2 regions of the Mycobacterium sp. Panama NTM2 genome follow, and region 1 is predicted to be linked to the other one. Evidence: riboswitches for the same ligand, from Rfam matches in the RefSeq annotation. Region 1 holds a riboswitch; the other holds the start of a gene.

Region 1 (9,278 bases):
ACCGTGTACACGTCGCCGGCCATGGCGGGCCGCGGACCCGTCACCGACCAGGGCGGTTTCGGCGCGTTCGGAGATTGCCCGATCACCCTGCCCGACATCATGACCGTCGATTCCACGGCGTCGATCGATCTGGCGGGCGAACACCTCGCCCGCTTCCTCAGCTACCTGCACGACACGCGCGGTGTCGACGTCGTCGACGTCGTCGGCCACTCGATGGGCGGGCTCTATTCGCGGGCGGCGTTCCGGGTGCTGCAGAGCCTCGGCTCGCCGATCCGCATCCGCTCGCTGACCACGCTGGGCACACCGTGGGAGGGATCGTTTCTGTCCGACTACGCCAACGGCATCACCCCGTTGTCGGACTGCGCGGGCGACGCCTACTGCGAGAAGGCGTCGCTGGCGATGGCCGCCGAGGTGACGCGGCTGCAGACCGGTTCGGGGCGCGAGGTCAACCAGGGCTACTTGATGGGTCCACGCGGGTGGAACGAGTACCAGGCAGGCGTGCTGGACCGGATCCCCGTCGTCGTGATCGGTGGCACTCGCTTCACCCACCCGGCTCCGGTCAACCCGATGGTGTGGCCCAACGACGGGATCGTCGCCACCCGCAGCGCGCTGGCCACCGACGTCAGCGACCGCGTACTGCCCCACCGCCGCTGCGTGTCCTTCGACGACACCCACAGCATCTTCGTCTCCGATTCGGTCGGGTTGCCGTGGGAGACGGGGCTGACGTGGGACCCGCGGGTGTTCGATGTGGTGCGCGGAGCCATCAACGACGCCGATGGCGCGCTGGCGACCCCCACCCGCGTCGGCTGCTGAGCCGAAATGACGCGTAGGTGACCGTCACCGGGCAGTGATCGGACCAGCGCAGCGCATACGCAGCGGGGCGTTCCGTGCGCACCGCGGCCACCCGCGCCGCCAACCCCGCCGTGGCCAGCTGGTAGTCGATGCGCCAGCCGGCGTCGTTGTCGAAGGCCTTGCCGCGCCAGGACCACCACGCATAGGGCCCAGGTTGCTCCGGATGCGCCACCCGCACCACGTCCACCCATCCGGTGGCCAGCAGGTCGGTCAGCCACTGCCGCTCCTCGGGCAGGAAGCCGGCCTTCTTGACGTTGCCCTTCCAATTCTTGATGTCGTTCTCGGTGTGGGCGATGTTCCAGTCACCGCAGAGCACCGCGTCACGGCCGTCGGCGCGCAGAATTGCCATCCGCTCGGCCACCGCGGCCATGAAGCGTTCCTTCTCCCGCTGCCGTTCGGTGTCGGCCTCCCCGGTCGGGAAGTACACGCTGCCCACCGTGACACCACCGGTGTCCACCTCGAGGTAGCGACCATGCGCGGCGAATTCCACTGCGCCACAACCGATCCGGACATCATCGTGGGGCGTGCGGGACACCACCGCGACCCCGTTGCGGCCCTTGACGTGGGGCGCGGCAGAGGCCAGGTGCCAGCCGTCGGCGAGCACCGGCGCCAGCGCCTCGGCCACCTGCTCGTCATCGGCGCGGGTCTCCTGCAGGCACACCACGTCCGCGGTGGTCTGCGCGAACCAGGCCAGCAGGCCGCGGTTGTCCTCCGAACGCTGCTTGATCGCTGCGCGGACGCCGTTGACGTTGACGGTGCTGATCGTGAGGGAGCTCGTCACGGCCGTCGACCCTAGCGGGCATTCTTGCGGTACCGCCGGTATCACCTTAGGGTCGGGCGCTATGAGCCCACGCGCGCCGATCCACCTCGGCTCCGGAGAGCCGGTGTTGCTGCTGCACCCGTTCATGATGTCGAACAACGTGTGGAAGGACGTCGCGCCGGCGCTCGCCGACACCGGCCGCTACGAGGTGTACGCGCCGACGATGGCGGGCCACCACGGCGGCAGCCCCAACCGCTCCTGGCTGCTCGACAGCGGCACCCTCGCCGACGACGTCGAGCGCCACCTCGACCGCCTCGGCTGGGACACCGCCCACATCGTGGGCAACTCCCTCGGGGGCTGGGTGGCCTTCGAGCTGGAACGCCGCAACCGGGCGCGCTCCCTGGTCGGTATCGCCCCGGCCGGCGGCTGGCACCGGTGGACGCCGGCCAAATACGAGATCGTGTTCAAGTTCGTGATGGGGATGCCCGTCTGGGTGGTGGCCAAGTTGCTCGGAGCGCGGGCAGCCCGCGTGCCCGGCGCGCGGTTCCTCACCAGCGTGCCGGTCAGCGCCCGCCCCGACGGCATCACCGACGACGACATCCTCGAGATCATCGATGACGTCCGACACTGCCCGGCCTACTACCAGCTGCTGGTCAAAGCCCTGCTGATGCCGGGGTTGATGGAACTCGCCGACACCTCGACACCCACCTATCTGGTGGTGTGCGAGAAGGACCGGGTACTGCCCCACCCGCGGTTCACCGCCCACTTCCGCAAGCACCTGCCCGAGTCGACGCGGTTCACCACACTCGACGGCGTGGGCCACATCCCGATGTTCGAGGCACCCCAGCGCATCGCCGAGGTGATCCGGGAGTTCCTCGACGAACAGACCGGCCCGCAGCGCGCCATCAGCTGAACCCGGTGGCACCCGATCCGCCGGGTGCGTTATTCTTCGTGGCGGTCATGAGTGCCAGCGTCAAGCCCCGGCTTGCTGGCCGGCAACCCTCCAACCGCGGTGGGGTGCCCCGGGAGACGACCAGGTTGAGTAGCCGACAACGGCTATAAGGCAAGCGCGGGTCCGCCGTGAAACGGGCCCCCCGTTCATGGAGGAGACGTCGATGAGCCTCGACAACCCCGATCCCACCGCCAACTGGGCTTTCGAGACCAAGCAGGTGCACGCCGGCCAGGCACCGGATACCGCCACGGGCGCCCGGGCACTGCCGATCTACCAGACCACCAGTTACGCGTTCCGCGACACCGACCACGCCGCAGCGCTGTTCGGGCTCGTCGAACCGGGCAACATCTACACCCGCATCATGAACCCCACCCAGGACGTCGTCGAGCAGCGCATCGCCGCACTCGAGGGCGGCGTCGCGGCACTGTTCGTGTCCTCCGGGCAGGCCGCCGAGACGTTCGCGATCCTCAACATCGCCCAGCACGGCGACCACATCGTTTCCAGCCCACGGCTTTACGGCGGCACCTACAACCTCTTCCACTACTCCCTGCCCAAACTGGGCATCGAGGTCAGCTTCGTCGACAATCCCGACGACCCCGAGTCGTGGCGGGCCGCGGTGCGTCCCAACACGAAAGCGTTCTTCGCCGAGACGATCTCGAATCCGCAGATCGACGTCCTCGACATTCCGACCGTCGCCGCGGTGGCGCACGACGCCGGGGTACCGCTGATCGTGGACAACACGATCGCCACGCCGTATCTGATCCAGCCGATCAGCCACGGGGCCGACATCGTCGTGCATTCGGCGACGAAGTACCTCGGTGGGCACGGCACCGCGATCGCCGGCGTGATCGTCGACGGCGGCACCTTCGACTGGACCAACGGGCGCTTCCCCGGATTCACCGAACCCGACCCGAGCTATCACGGCGTGGTGTTCGCCGAACTCGGCGCGCCCGCGTTCGCGCTGAAAGCCCGCGTCCAGCTGCTGCGCGACTTGGGTTCTGCCGCATCGCCGTTCAACGCGTTCCTGGTCGCCCAAGGCCTGGAAACCTTGAGCCTGCGCATGGAGCGCCACGTCGCCAACGCCCAGCGGGTGGCCGAGTACCTGGCCGGTCACGAGGGCGTGATCTCGGTCAATTACGCCGGCCTACCGAGCTCGCCGTGGTACGAGACGGGAAAGAAGCTGGCGCCTAAGGGAACCGGCGCGGTCCTCGCCTTCGAGCTGGCCGGCGGGGTGCCCGCGGGCAAGGCATTCGTCGACGCGCTGACACTGCACAGCCACGTCGCCAACATCGGTGACGTGCGCTCGCTGGTGATCCACCCCGCCTCGACCACCCACCAGCAGCTCTCGGCCGAGGAGCAGCTCGCCACCGGCGTCACCCCGGGACTGGTGCGCCTGGCGGTGGGGATCGAGGGCATCGACGACATCCTGGCCGATCTCGAGCAGGGCTTCGCCGCGGCGCAGCGCGCCGGTGGAACCGCCGATGCGCAACTGCTCGAGGTGCAGCCGTGACCGTCATGGACGTGGTGAACGATCGCGTGGCGCTGCCGCCCGAAGGCGAGATCGGCATCGTCGACATCGGATCGCTCACGCTGGAATCCGGCGCCGTGCTCGACGACGTGTCGATCGCGGTGCAGCGCTGGGGTGAGCTGTCACCTGAGCGCGACAACGTCGTGGTGGTGCTGCACGCCCTGACCGGCGATTCGCACATCACCGGGCCCGCCGGACCCGACCACCCGACTCCGGGGTGGTGGGACGGAGTGGCCGGCCCGGGCGCCCCGATCGACACCGACCGCTGGTGCGCGATCTCGACGAACGTGCTGGGCGGCTGCCGCGGTTCGACAGGACCGAGCAGCGTCGCGCCCGACGGCAAAGCCTGGGGTTCGAGGTTCCCGGCGACGACGGTGCGCGACCAGGTCGCCGCCGACGTCGCGGTCCTCGAACGACTCGGCATCACCGAGGTGGCCGCCGTGATCGGCGGTTCCATGGGTGGCGCCCGGGCGCTGGAATGGATCGTCTCCCACCCGGACAACGTCCGCGCGGCGCTGGTGCTCGCGGTAGGAGCACGCGCCACCGCCGACCAGATCGGGACGCAGAGCACGCAGGTCGCCGCGATCACCTCAGATCCCCACTGGTGCAACGGCGATTACCACGACACCGGCCACTCCCCCGACACCGGGATGGAGATCGCCCGCCGGTTCGCCCACCTGACCTATCGCGGCGAAGCCGAACTCGACGAGCGATTCGGCAATACCGCACAGCCGGGGGAAGACCCCACCGCGGGCGGCCGCTACTCGGTGCAGAGCTACCTGGAGTACCAGGGCCGAAAGCTGGTGTCGCGCTTCGATGCCGGCACCTACGTGGCGTTGACCGACGCGCTGTCCAGCCATGACATCGGTCGTGGCCGCGGAGGCGTGGCTGCCGCGCTGAGGGGATGCCCGGTGCCCACCGTGGTGGGCGGTATCACTTCCGACCGGCTGTATCCCCTTCGGCTGCAACAGGAATTGGCGGATCTGCTGCCGGGCTGCGACGGACTCGACGTGGTCGATTCGGACTTCGGGCACGACGGGTTCCTGGTGGAGACCGACGCGGTGGGAAAGCTGATCCGGCGCACCCTGGAGTTGGCCGGCCGGTGAGCGGTTCAGCACCGCAACGGTCGCTGTCCTTCGGCGCCGAAGCCGCCGCCTACGAGCGGGGCCGCCCATCGTATCCGCCGGAGGCCATCGAATGGCTGCTTCCCGAAAACGCCCACACCGTGCTCGATCTCGGCGCGGGCACCGGCAAGTTGACCACCCGGCTGGTCGAACGCGGCCTCGACGTCGTCGCCGTCGACCCGATCCCGGAGATGCTCGAGCTGCTGCGCACCTCACTGCCCGACACCCCCGCCCTGCTCGGGACAGCCGAGGAGATCCCCCTGCCGGACAACAGCGTCGACGCCGTGCTCGTCGCCCAGGCATGGCACTGGTTCGACCCGGCGCAGGCGATCGAGGAGGTCGCACGGGTGCTCCGGCCCGGCGGCCGACTGGGCCTGGTCTGGAACAACCGCGACGAAAGGCTGGGCTGGGTCAAGGATCTCGGCCAGATCATCGGCCACGAGGTCGATCCGTTCAGCCAGACCGTCGCGCTGCCCGACCCGTTCACCGACGTGTCACGGCATCAGGTCGAGTGGACCAGTTATCTGACACCGCAAGCGCTGATCGACCTGGTGGCCTCCCGCAGCTACTGCATCACCTCGCCCGAACAGGTGCGCACCCGCACCCTGGACCGGGTGCGCGACCTGCTCGCCACCCACCCCGCACTGGCGAACTCCACCGGCCTCGCGCTGCCGTATGTGACGGTGTGCGTGCGCGCCACCCTATCCTGAGGCCTCACGCCGCCCTGGTGCGCTCCCGAAGCGCGGTGCGCAGCCCGCGCTTCGGCGTCCCCGGGGTGGGCTCGACCCGCCCGAAGCGCCGCTCCGACGCCGTCTCCGGGGCGTCATCGCTGGGGGCCTTCAAGTACTTGTCCGGCAGCGCGAGCTTCAGGATGGTCCAGAACGACTGCCAGTACTGCCGCAGCAGCGGCCCGGTGGTGTAGGGCAGGTCGTACTTCTCGCAGAGCTCTCGGATGCGGACGCTCATCTCGGCGTAGCGGTTGCTCGGCAGGTCCGGGAACAGGTGGTGCTCGATCTGATAGCACAGGTTGCCGCTCATGAACGCCATGATCGGACCGGCGTGGAAGTTGGCCGACCCCAACATCTGTCGCAGATACCATTCGCCGCGGGTCTCGTTCTCGAACTCCTCGACGGTGAATTTCTCTGCGCCGTCCGGGAAGTGGCCGCAGAAGATCACCATGTAGGCCCAGTAGTTACGGATGAAGTTCGCCACCGCGTTGCACTTCAGGGTGTGCTTCCAGTTGGTCCCGGTCAGCGCCGGGAAGATGATGTAGTCCTTGCCCACCTGTTTGGCGATCTTGCGGCCCATGACCCGCATGTCCTTGCGCGCCTCGGCCCAGGTCTTCTCCTTCTTGCGGATCTTGTCGACCTCGATGTGGTGTGCCGCCACCCCCCATTCGAAGAACGTGCCGAGCAGCAGGTTGTAGATCGGGTTGCCGATCATCCACCGTTCCCACGGTTCGTCACGGGTCACCCGCATGATGCCGTAGCCGACGTCGCTGTCCAGACCGACGACGTTGGTGTACTTGTGGTGGACGAAGTTGTGCGAGTACTTCCACTGCGACGACGGGCACGTGGTGTCCCACTCCCACTCGGTGGAGTGGATCTCGGGGTCGTTCATCCAATCCCACTGGCCGTGGATGACGTTGTGGCCCAACTCCATGTTCTCGATGATCTTGGCCGAGGCCAACATCGCGGTGCCGGCCACCCTTGCGATCCGGCTGCTGCTCGCGAACAACGCGATCCGCCCACCGGCCGCCAGCGCGCGCTGCAGCTGAATGGTGCGACGCACATAGCGCGCGTCGCGTTCCCCCCGGGACTCCTCGATGTCGGCGCGAAGCTGATCGAGCTCGGCAGCGAGGTTCTCGACGTCCTCCTCGGTGAGATGTGCGTAGACCTTGATGTCGGTGATCGCCATGGAAGTCTCCTCAGATCTTGATGGTGCAGTCACCGGAGGCGGTGGACACACATGTCTGGATGCGGTCGCCCGCACCGTGTTCCTGCCCGGAACGGATGTCCCGGACGTGCCCCTCTTCGAGCGGGAGCACACAGGTCTGGCAGATACCCATCCGGCAACCGAACGGCATCTGGATACCGGCATCCTCGCCGGCCTGCAAAATGGTTGTGGCGCCGTCGATCTCGGCGGACTTGTCGGAGATCCCGAAGTGTACGGTCCCGCCTTCGCCGCCCTTGTCGGTAGCCGCGATCGTGAACCGCTCCATGTGCAGCTGATCGGCGAGGCCGTGTTCTTCCCACACCTGCTCGGCCGCATCGAGCATCGCCGACGGGCCGCACACCCACGCGGAGCGCTTCTGCCAATCCGAGACGATCTGGTCGAGCTCGGTCAGTTCCACCTTGCCGTCTTCCTGAGTGAGCTGCAGATGGAGGCGGTAGCCGCGCTGCCGGCTCTCCAGTTCGCGCAGCTCGTCGTGGAAGATCACCGATTCGGCCGACGGGGCGGAGTGGATGTGCACGATGTCTGGCTCCTGGCCGCGGGCGCGCAGCGAGCGCAGCATCGCCATGATCGGCGTGATGCCACTGCCGGCGGTGATGAACAGCAGCGATTCCGGCGGCGGATCGGGCAGCGTGAACTCGCCCTGCGGTGCGGCCAGGCGAATGATCGTGCCGGGTTCGACCCCGTCGACGAGGTGGGTGGACAGGAAACCTTCCGGGGTGGCCTTCACGGTGATCGAGATCTCGTCGCGATCCGGCTCGGGCACCGATGTCAGTGAGTACGACCGCCAGTGCCACTTCCCGTCGACGCGCAACCCGATGCCGACGTACTGGCCGGGTTGGTAGTCGCGGGCGAAGCCCCAGCCCGGGCGGATCACCACGGTGGCCGTGTCGTCGGTCTCCCGGCGGACCTCGACGATCTCGCCCCGCAGCTCACGGGCCGACCACAGTGGATTGAGCAAAGACAGATAGTCGTCGGGGAGAAGCGGCGTGGTGGCGCGGGCCGCGAGCCCCCGCACCATGTTCACCCACCCCCCGCTCGGCGCTTCGACGTCGCGCGCCGGCTTCTTCGACCACCGCGCCACCGTCTTGACCACACTGGCCATGGCTCACCCCTGATGCGCTTCGCAGTACTCGCTGTGACTGCAGTCACAGCGGAGAGGACGCCTCCGGAGTATCCCTACCTGCCGGTAACGAAACATCTGTTCACCGGTTGGGCAGCGCGTCGCCGAAACCCCACGTGGCCTGCATCGTCGGGCGGGCACGCGGCGTCTGAGCCGGCTGCGGGAACCGCGCCGCCGGCCCGCCTGCGCTGCCGATCGGGACCACCGTCATCCCATCGTGCGGTGGCGCGCCGCCCCCGACATGAACCGGGCGTGCTCGAGCATCCTGGTCGGCACGGGATGGCCGGACAGTGCGCGCACGGGTGCCGACGCCGTCGCGCGCGTCCGCAGCCGAGACAGTCCGGCGAGGCGGTCGGCCGTCGCAGATGGACCCGCCGGCTCAGCAAAGACCGGCGCTCAGCTGGTGCCTAGCGGGTCGATCGTCCACGCGATGTAGAGCATCGCCGCGCTGACCGCGGCGGTGGTGGCGACGTCGACCGTGCGGCTGCGCACCGCGAGCAGCCCTACGCGGTCCTCGGGCAGGGTCAACCGCAACGCCGAGGCCATCCCCACGGCGATCGCCATCACGAGCGCGCCCCGGCGCCAGTAACCCATCGCCACCAGCACGAACGCCGCCAACAGGGACAGCCCCACGGCCAAGATCGGCCACTGTCCGGTGAACAGCCTGCGGGTTGCCCTCACGACGCGGCGGCAGCCTCGGCGCGCTCGACGACGTTGGTGAGTAGGAACGCCCGCGTGAGCGGCCCGACGCCACCGGGATTGGGCGACACGTGCCCGGCCACATCCCAGACACCGGGATGCACGTCGCCGACGAGCTTGCCGGCCTCGTCGCGGCTGACCCCGACGTCGACGACCGCGGCGCCGGGCCGCACCATCTCCGCGGTCACCATGTGCGGCACCCCGGCGGCGGCGACGATGATGTCGGCTTCGCGGGTGATCTGCGGCAGGTGGCGGGTCGCGGTGTGGCACAGCGTCACCGTCGCGTT
Region 2 (9,278 bases), 360 kb from region 1:
ATGAGGTCTGCAAGCCCGTCACCACCGGTGATCGCACATTTCGCACGTCCACTTCTCCGGACCCGGACAGCACCCTCCCATCGCCAGCCAGGGCGCCCACGACTCGGGATTCGCCGGCATCCCGTAGACGATTGCGCGACTACGCTGGGCATCGCAACGTGGACATCGTGGATGTCTGGACAATGCGAAATTCAAAGCGCTCGTGAATCCCGCGCTGCGCATGTCGACTCGACAGTCGCCACACATCACAGTCGGCCAGTCCTCGGCGGTCGTGCGCAATTGAGCGAATCCTGATCTTGGAGAGTCGTCCTCGTCAGAACTTCTGATGGGCGACGGGGGATCCGGACGCCTCGATACCTCCGCGGTGTGAATGTGGACCGCGTCGGCCGCATCTGCAGCGGCCAGATCGACTGCCCTGTTGCAGATCTCGCAGCATCCGTTGAACAACAGCAGGTTGCGTGCCGCCGCCAGCGAGGAGTGGCCGTAGCGGTGGTACGGGTCGCCCCAGACGGGCGTCTCGTGCACCGCGAGGATGACTCGTTCGGCGACGTCGTCATCCAGACGCCACTTGGTGAAGGCTTCATTCCCCAGGTCGAGTGTCGATGCCAGCGTGGCCAACTCGAGCAGGTCCGCACGACAACGGGTGACGTCCAGCAGCGCTCCCCCGATAGTGGCGTCATCACCGACGCGCGCAAGGACAGTCAACACCGACTGAGGGTCGGTCCCGAGAATCACCAAGGCGTAGTCGCCCGGCCGCGCATCACCGAATGCGTAGCGCCACGGCCGATAGGGCGATCCGGGCGCGAGCAGCGTGATGATGCCGGCCTTCCAATCGGCGGCTTCGAGGATGTGCAGACGGTGATGAATCGTTTGCGGCATCTGTCCATTGTCCCTTGAGGGTCCGACATTTTCGGACCGCTGAAGGTTGCCGCACACCCAACGATCGAGCCTCACCGCCCGGACTCACATGCCGGCGCTAGGCCGGGATGTTCAGCCTCCGCGCCAGATCCGGTCCGCCGACCGCCCGCAGGAACTCGGGGTCGCCGCACACGACGAGTTGGTCACGCGCGCGGGACAATCCGACGTAGAGGCGTTCCCGGGAGCGCTCGAACGCCGACTCCTCGTTGACGACGAGCACGACGGCGCGCCGCTCCAGACCTTTGAACCCGAGGACGTGTCCGTAGAAGACCTGATCGGCGTCCCAGAAGCTATCCCAGTAGGCAGCGCTGCCGGCGGCTTGGCGTTCGCGCTGCTCGGGGTGGCGGCTGCCGGTCGTGAGCAGGGCGACGTCCTCGGGTCGCCACCCCTCGTCGAGCAGTGCGTCGACTTCGTCGTCGCCGGCGTCCATCGCGTCATCACGCGAGCAGGGCACGTACTTGACTGCCGGGCCCTCCCCACCCAGAAACCGCATCGGGTGATCGACCAGGGGCTGGAACGCATTGGCGATCTGCCGGGTGTTGCGCAGGTTGTGATCGAGGATCAGCGGCACGAGCGGCACCGGCGGCGACCCGTGCCGGTCGAAGACGCGCTGCCCCTCGTCGGTGAAGACGTAGATGCCGCCGGTCTCGTCGTCCTTCAGCGCCGCCAGCAGCGGATCCCACCAGGCGTCGGCGAAGTCTTGCGCCTCGTCGACAACGATCGCGTCGAACCGGTGCCCGGGCTCGAGTTGTGCTGCCAATTCGGCCATCTGGCGCGGCAGGTCATGCTCCCAGAACTGGACGGTCTCCTCGGTGCGCAGCGATTCGTCGGGGCCTTCCGGTGCACCCCACTTCTTTCCCAGGTCGTGGAACTCACCCACGTAGGCGGGTTGTTGGCGCCGGTTCCAGGCGCCGGTGATGCGCTCCAGATACGACGCGAGTCCGTGGGAGTAGCAGACGAGCGCGACGCGCTGCCCGTTGCGGGTGAGCCGGCGCGCCTGCTCCATCGCCAGGAAAGTCTTGCCGCTGCCGGCACCACCGCGGATCTCCACCCGATTCAGCAGCTTGATCGCATCGAGGATGACCGACTGATGCTCGGTGAGAATGTCTGCGGCGTCCTCGTTTTCGAGAGCCCGGGCCACGACGCTGCGTTGTGGCAGGCCGCGGCCGCTGAGTGCGTCGGCGAGTTCGGCTATACCGTCGCGGGTGAGCAGAGGCCGATCGAGCTCCTGACTGACGAGGATGTGGCGCAGTTTGGCGCCGATGTCGGGCAGGTCGGTGCGGTCGATCACCTTCCAGCGCGGACAGTCGGGCAGCGCGAAGGCCTCAGGCAGGTCAGTGTTGGGCAGCACGACGACGTGATCCCAGCGCAGCCGCTCCTGGGTCCACAGCGGGTCCTTCTCGATGAAGTCACGCAGCGCGTAGCACGCCTCGCGTGCCTGGCGCACGGGGTTGATCTTGTGGTCGTGACCGCCGCGCCGCTGCCGCCATGTCTCCCCGTCGTGCCACACCTCGCCGCCTTTGACCTCGACGCACACGATGCCCGCGCCTTCGATCGCGACGAGGAAGTCGACCTCGTGGTCCTTGAGGTGGTCGGTGACGCGCTTGCCCGGGATCACGAGGTCACCGGGCTCGAGCTGATCGATGAGGGCCTGCCACACCTTGCGCTCGGCCCCGTTGGCCAGCCGTGGCGTCTCGGACACGGTGATGGTCATGCGTCGCTCCCCCTCGAGTTGCTCCGATGGTAGCGAGGGCGTGAGACACCGACGTCGCGACGCGGCTCTCGTGTCGCACCCCTTCTCTACACTGAAGGAGCTCACGAGCGGACGACTGTTCGGGTACCTGGCCCGTCGTCCCGGCAACCGCGCAACACCGCACGGTGCCCCAGGGGAAGAGCCGGCACGCTCCGGCGTGCAAGCGGTGGACGCCCGGACGCGGCGTCGCCAGAAGGTCGAAAGATGCCCGACCACAACATCACTCCCACCGACGCTGCGGTGCGCCGACGCGTCGACGTGCTCTCCGTCCACATCCCGTGCGGCGGCATCCGAGGCCCCGTACGACGAGGCGAGCAGCCGCGCTGGCAGTCCTGCCGCTGCGAAGACCACCCCGTGCGCTGGGACGACGTCGACGTGTCACGCGAGCACGACCTGTGCATCGTCTGCTTCCGCGCCACGGCCGGCGGCTCGTCGCGCTGGGCCTGGCTGGCCTGCCAGAACTGCCGGGCCGTCAACGCAGAGATCGCCGAGGTCTGGGGGTTCGCACCGTTCCGGCTCGGTCGGCACAGCCTGATGCACGGCGTGGGAGTGCGCGCCGACGCGCCGCCTCATATCCGCGGCGAGGAGGTCGCGCGTCTGACGGAGTTTGCCCGCGGCGATGCGCGCCTGCGCGACTGGCGCCGCACCGAGTACCCCAGGCTCGCTGCGCGCTTCAATCCTCTCGCGGATGTCCCGCTGGCGGTCTGGACGCAGGAGCATCCCGCCAGTCGAGCGGCCTCTCAGGATGCGTTCGACCGACTGCTCGGCCCGGTCAGGCCACTCTGACCGCGCAAAACGATCCGCCGAACGAACCGTTCTGTCACAGACAATGCAATCAACGGGGGTGACCATGACCGACAACGACGACGGGGCGCAGGTCAATCAGATCGCACGCGACGACGTACGCAGCGAACACGAGGAGATGCCGTGATGCAGGCCGATGAGTCCACCGACGCCGCGAGCGGCAAGCGTCCGGTCCCCACGTTCGGTCGTGGGATTGTCTTACACGCGGGAACGACGTCCAATCCGGTGACGGGGACGAGCGACGACTACTCCGTCTACGCCTATTACAGCCCCGATGACGGCTTCTTCGAACTGAGCACACATGACGACGGTCACTGGCCGGTCGACGAGTACCACCACGCTCAGTGGGTGGAGGCGGACGACATCGCCGTCCTGCTGAAAGCGCTGGGTGGAGACAATGGCGCAGACCCCGCCGAGCTGTTCGCTCAGCGCGTGCAGGACGGAAGCATCGGAGTCAAAGATGTTCCGAAGTGGCTCTCGCGCAACGCCATCCCGCACTCCTCCGGATCGCAGTACGTGAGCAATTTCTAGGCAGCGCGCCCGCGAATCGTGAAGTGCGGGAGCTACATCCGGCGGAACAGCTCGGCTGGTCGGCCTCGGCCGCCGCGGGTCACAGCACCCGTCGCGACCAACTGCGGTTCCATCGCCCGCCGGAACGAATCGCGTTGCAGTTCCCGTCCGGCGACGCGCTGGTGCACCAGCCACAGGTCGCGGATGGTGAACTCCTCGCCGAGGAGGTGGTCCGGATCGGGCCACTGGGCGTAGCGGCTCTGCAGGTGCTCGACGGCGCGCGCGATGATGCTGACGTGGTCGTAGGGCAGGCGACCCGGGGCGTTCACCGGCATCAAGCGGGTGTCGTCGGCGAACCGGCTCTCCAACCGGTCCGGTTGGACGACGTCGACGTGCGCGACGGAGAGTACCCAGCCGCGGTCATCACGGTTGGGGTCGTCGAAGACGTGGAGCTGGCGCGGTTGCAGGCCGGACACGTTGGCCTTGTCCCGCAGTGACCGCTCGACCGCGTCGGCGAGCCTCTCCCCCTCGTGCAGGAACGTTCCCGGCAGGCCCCACCCCCGGCGGTTCTCCCGGCGCACCTGCAGCACGACCAGCCCGAGACGCTCATCGAGGGTCAGCACCGCGGTGTCGACGGCCACCGACGGGCGGGGGTATTCGGTCAGCATCCGGCCGCTGCTGTCTCGGTAAGCGTTCATGTCAGGGGCTTAGCGTACAGTGACCTTATTAGCGCAGAATTGCTCTAATTCTGAGACGGGGGTGGTCTGACATGACATCACGAGACGATCGCATCGAAGGCGTGCTGCTGGCGACGGCGGCGGGTGACGCGCTCGGCGCGCCCTACGAATTCCAGCCGCCGCGCGGCCCGGCGCTCGACGTGGTGATGGCCGGCGGGGGTCCGTGGGAGCCCGGCGAGTGGACCGATGACACCGCGATGGCTTTCGCCATCGCCGAGGTCGCGGCGACCGGCGCCGATCTGCGCGATGAGCCCGCCCAGGACGCGATTGTCGCGCGGTGGCGCGGGTGGTCCCGGGGCGCGAAGGACGTCGGGATTCAGACCGGGTCGGTGCTGCGGTCGGCGACGATCGGTGACGTCATCACCGCCGAGCGGGCGCGCGCCGCGGCGGAGCACCTGCACCGTCAGAGCGGTCGCAGCGCGGGCAACGGATCGCTGATGCGGACCGCGCCGGTCGCGCTGGCCTATCTCGACGATGAGGACGCGTTGGTGCAGGCGGCTCGGTCTCTCAGCGCGCTGACACACTATGACCCTGAGGTGGGTGACGCATGTGTGTTGTGGTGCAGCGCGATTCGTCATGCTGTCCTGACGGGCGAGCTGGATGTCCGCATCGGACTGCGCCACCTCGACCCGAAGAACCACGGGGTGTGGGCGGAGCGGCTCGATATCGCCGAGGCGTCGCGACCGGCGGACTTCCCGAACAACGGCTGGGTGGTCTCCGCACTGCAGGCGGCGTGGTCGGCGATCGCGACGACGCCGGTACCCGCCGACGATCCGCCGTCGGGTGTGTTCCGGGCCGATCATCTGCGCCTGGCGCTGGACGCCGCGGTACGGGCGGGCTTCGACACCGACACCGTCGCCGCGATCGCCGGCGGGTTGCTGGGCGCCGCGCATGGGGCGTCGGCGGTTCCGCTGGAGTGGCGCGCGCAGCTGCACGGCTGGCCGGGTGCGTCGGCGCGGGAACTGACGACGATGGCGCGGTTGATCGCGCGGGGCGGTATGCCGGACCGGTTCGATCCGCGCTATCCCGGATATCGGACTGGCGCGTTGGCGGCGCACCCGTTCGACGGTCAGGTGCTGCTGGGCGGGATCGGCGCGCTGTGGGATCTGCCCGACGGCGTCGACGCGGCGGTGTCGCTGTGCCGGATCGGTGACGACGACGTGCGCCGCGACATCCCGCACGTCGAGGTGCGGTTGGCCGACCGGCCGGATGCCGATGAGAACCCGCACCTGGAGTTCGTGCTGCTGGAGGCGGTGAAGACGGTCGAGCGATTCCGCGGTGACGGCCGAACCGTGCTGGTGCATTGCGTCGAAGCGCTCAGCCGCACACCCATCGTCGGCGCGCTCTACGGCGCACGGCTGCAAGGTGTTTCGGCCGACGAGGCGCTGCAGGCCGTGCAGGAGGTGTTGCCGTCGGCATCACCGAATCGTGAGTTCCGGGAAGCGTTGCGGCGCATGATGCCTGAGAAGTTCTGATGTTCACGATGAAGAAGGGGGAACGATGACAGCTTCGGACCGCGAGGGGTACGACATCATCGGCGATGTCCACGGTTGCGCCGACCAGCTGGAGGAGCTGCTGGCCGCGATGGACTATCGGCGATCGGGCACGGGTGGTGAGTGCCGACATGAGCGCCGGCAGGCGATCTTCGTCGGTGACCTGATCGACCGCGGCACGCAGCAGTTGGAAACGCTGCGGCTGGTCAAGCAGATGGTCGATGCGGGCAGCGCGCAGATCGTCATGGGCAACCACGAGTTCAATGCGCTGGCCTATCACACGGAGTGGCCGACGGGCAGTGGGAAGTTCCTGCGTCCGCACGACGACCCCGACGACACGCGGTCAGAGAAGAATACCCGCCAACACAAGGCATTTCTCGAGCAGGTGACGGGTGCGGACCGCGACGAATATCTGGAATGGTTTGCGACGCTGCCACTCTGGCTCGACTTGAGTGGTATCCGTGTGGTGCATGCATGCTGGCACGAGGAGTCGATGGCGGTAGTCGATCAGCGGTGCGGCTCCAGCGCGCCGTTCGCGAACGTCGAGCATCTCGTCGCGGCCAGCGATCCGAAGGACGATCTCTACGAGGCAGTCGAGACACTGCTGAAGGGCCCGGAGATCAGTTTGGTCACGCACCATCAGGAGCCGTACCGGGACAAGGACGGTCACATGAGAAAAAGCGCCCGGATGCAGTGGTGGAATAGCGGCGGACACACGCTGCGTGATCTCGCGGAGATGGGTGGCAATTTCACCACGATGTCCGGCGAGCCGTATCCCCCGCTACCAGAGCTGGAGGTCCCGGCCGAAGATCGCACGTACACCTACACCGGTCAAGTTCCGGTGTTCTATGGCCACTACTGGCGGCAGGGCCGCCCCGATCGCAGTCTCGACTGGACCGACTACACCGCGTGTGTGGACTTCAGCGCGGTGAAGGGCGGGACCCTGGTCGCGTACCGGTGGTCGGGCGAGGAGCGGATAGCAATCGGGAACTACCTCGCATTCGCGGGTTAATTTCCGCGAGTACCAGATTTTCTATTGAAGAACGGAGTTCGCGCGACCTGTTGGGGCGGGAGCGGACCCACTCAATTTCTGAGCGGGAAGGATGCTGGCGATGGCTAGGTTGCTTCTTCGGTTTCGGCTCGAGCCGCTGCGGTAGCCCTCGAAAGCATCCCCTTGGCTGACCGATGGACGGCTCGCTCGATTCTCAGAATGCTAGACAGCCGCGGCTATTTCCGCTTCATCCCCAAGTCGTCGTTGGTTGTTTCTGTGTTCCGCGATGATGTTCTTGAACCGCTCGATGTCGAGCCCACCGAGTCGCTGTGGCAGGCCCGGGATCTCGGCCCTTGGACCCGGGGCGCCCGTCCTCCGAGTAGACCCTAGAAGAGGCGCCGACGTCCTAGGCCCGGGAGACTTCGATGATCTCGCCGCGTATTGCCCAGGAGTTGCCGGGGCAGCCTGCCGCGTGCTCGGCCGCCAGCAGTTCCCCAGCTACGCAGAGGTGGTCACATGGGTCCCACTTCACGCCCGCGCCGTAGGGTGACACGAGCCGGGACACCGTGCCGAGCGCATCGCGTCGCTGGTCGAGCAGTAGGAGTTCGATCTCGTCGGCGTCGGCGGGGAGATCGGCAGCGAGCCGCGACGCGGCCTCCGATGTGGCGTCGGGGTCTGTGCTCGCCTGTAAGGCGCAGATCACTCCGTCGAAGAAACCCTTGAGCCGCGCGCCCCACACCGGCCGCACCTCAGATGGTGGACGTACTTCGAGCCTGACAGCAAAAGGCGCATCGGGGGTCGCCCGCGCGTGGATATCGACGTGACCTCGGGCCAGCGCCAGCCACACCTGAGCGAGTTGCTTTGCTTCCTTCATTGGCCCGAGGTCGGTCTATTCGAACGACGCAAGTGTCCTGGCCGGAATCCAGCTGTCGAACGTCGCGGTTCTGTCCGCCAAGGCATACCGGTACCCGAACCCGTGTCGCGCGTTATCGGGTGTGATGCCGTGCTCGAAACGAATGCCGTGACGCCCCGCGGTCTTGAACGTGCCGATGTAATAAAGCAGAACGTTCTCGACGTCCGCCTTGGGATGTTTCGGACCGTAAAACGTCGCGTGGAGAACTTGCTCGGCCGCGGGCTGTAGCTGTTCGCACCGAACACGAATCTGGTCGCGAAGCTCCCTCTGCCACTCGGGGAGCCGTTCGAAGCGGATGTACTCGTCTGCCAACGCCTCGACGATTCCGTCGGGCTCAGGCCCGCGGACGTCATGGCGGACAGGCACCTGACCGGTCGAGGGCGGCTCCGGTTCGCGTGACACCGAGACGTCCTGGAGACCCGGCGGACGACACGTCCCGCAACGCCGAATCGTCGTGCCGACTTGCGCCGCGGCCCATCGATCGAGTTCTTCGATCGCCTCGGCGCACATTTTCACGTAGCGGTTGGTCAGCTTGCTCGCCGCCTCTTCACCATTGATCGTCCAGCAGCTCGAGTGATGAACTCTCGCGTCGCCGGCGTGATAGCTGCGCAGGATGTTGACGACGAAGCCTTCGGAGTGGGCGCGAAGCCATGCGCGATAGCCAGTGTCATCATCGCGGAACTCGACCACGGCCGACCCTGCGCCCGCATCGCCTTCTTCGTCTGGGGCAGAGGAAGCTTCTTTCACGATTTCCCTGGGCGATTCGGTCGATGCCCGCTCTTGAACGACGAAGCGCGCATCGACCGATGCAGACATCCGGATGGGCTTTGGCATCAATTCGACATCGGGACCTGACCCTCCTGGGGCCCCGTCGGGCGCTCCGACGAAGAGCGCATCTCGCTGACCGTCGGAGGCACCTCCGGCGCTGAGCATGCCGACGTCTGCGATCGCAATCGCGGTGACCGCGCCGAGTCCTACAGCGTCGGCGTACAACTGCGCTCGGTCGACGGCGTCGCGCACAGCTTGCCGGCGGACTCGGCGGGCCATCTTGGCGTTTGCTTTCGCTGTCAGCGACCAGTTGATGGTGTCCACCTCGAAACCTTCGATGGACGTGACGTGGTCACCGACCCACGATGACAGGGCGGCGAAATCGCGGAAC

Evidence for each region. Region 1 has a riboswitch for S-adenosylmethionine ahead of ACXYX3_RS05955 (bifunctional o-acetylhomoserine/o-acetylserine sulfhydrylase). Riboswitches for the same ligand answer to the same signal wherever they lie in the genome.
Region 2: another riboswitch for S-adenosylmethionine. It lies ahead of ACXYX3_RS04200 (hypothetical protein); the one in region 1 lies ahead of ACXYX3_RS05955 (bifunctional o-acetylhomoserine/o-acetylserine sulfhydrylase).

What each region holds. Positions count from the first base shown of each region.
Region 1 covers NZ_CM135953.1:1,218,783-1,228,060, reverse strand. The annotation lists gene ACXYX3_RS05970 (lipase family protein) at 1-813, shown strand, start outside; gene ACXYX3_RS05965 (exodeoxyribonuclease III) at 764-1,633, opposite strand; gene ACXYX3_RS05960 (alpha/beta fold hydrolase) at 1,695-2,525, shown strand; SAM riboswitch class IV at 2,569-2,688, shown strand; gene ACXYX3_RS05955 (bifunctional o-acetylhomoserine/o-acetylserine sulfhydrylase) at 2,728-4,074, shown strand; gene metX (homoserine O-acetyltransferase MetX) at 4,080-5,198, shown strand; gene ACXYX3_RS05945 (class I SAM-dependent methyltransferase) at 5,195-5,926, shown strand; gene ACXYX3_RS05940 (fatty acid desaturase family protein) at 5,931-7,133, opposite strand; gene ACXYX3_RS05935 (ferredoxin reductase) at 7,144-8,274, opposite strand; gene ACXYX3_RS05930 (hypothetical protein) at 8,375-8,503, opposite strand; gene ACXYX3_RS05925 (DUF3017 domain-containing protein) at 8,689-8,973, opposite strand; gene ACXYX3_RS05920 (bifunctional methylenetetrahydrofolate dehydrogenase/methenyltetrahydrofolate cyclohydrolase) at 8,970-9,278, opposite strand, start outside.
Region 2 covers NZ_CM135953.1:863,513-872,790, reverse strand. The annotation lists gene ACXYX3_RS04210 (hypothetical protein) at 19-879, opposite strand; gene ACXYX3_RS04205 (NERD domain-containing protein) at 977-2,632, opposite strand; SAM riboswitch class IV at 2,732-2,843, shown strand; gene ACXYX3_RS04200 (hypothetical protein) at 2,876-3,457, shown strand; gene ACXYX3_RS04195 (hypothetical protein) at 3,599-4,006, shown strand; gene ACXYX3_RS04190 (NUDIX hydrolase) at 4,039-4,683, opposite strand; gene ACXYX3_RS04185 (ADP-ribosylglycohydrolase family protein) at 4,755-6,197, shown strand; gene ACXYX3_RS04180 (metallophosphoesterase) at 6,223-7,227, shown strand; gene ACXYX3_RS04175 (hypothetical protein) at 7,613-8,080, opposite strand; gene ACXYX3_RS04170 (SIMPL domain-containing protein) at 8,096-9,278, opposite strand, start outside.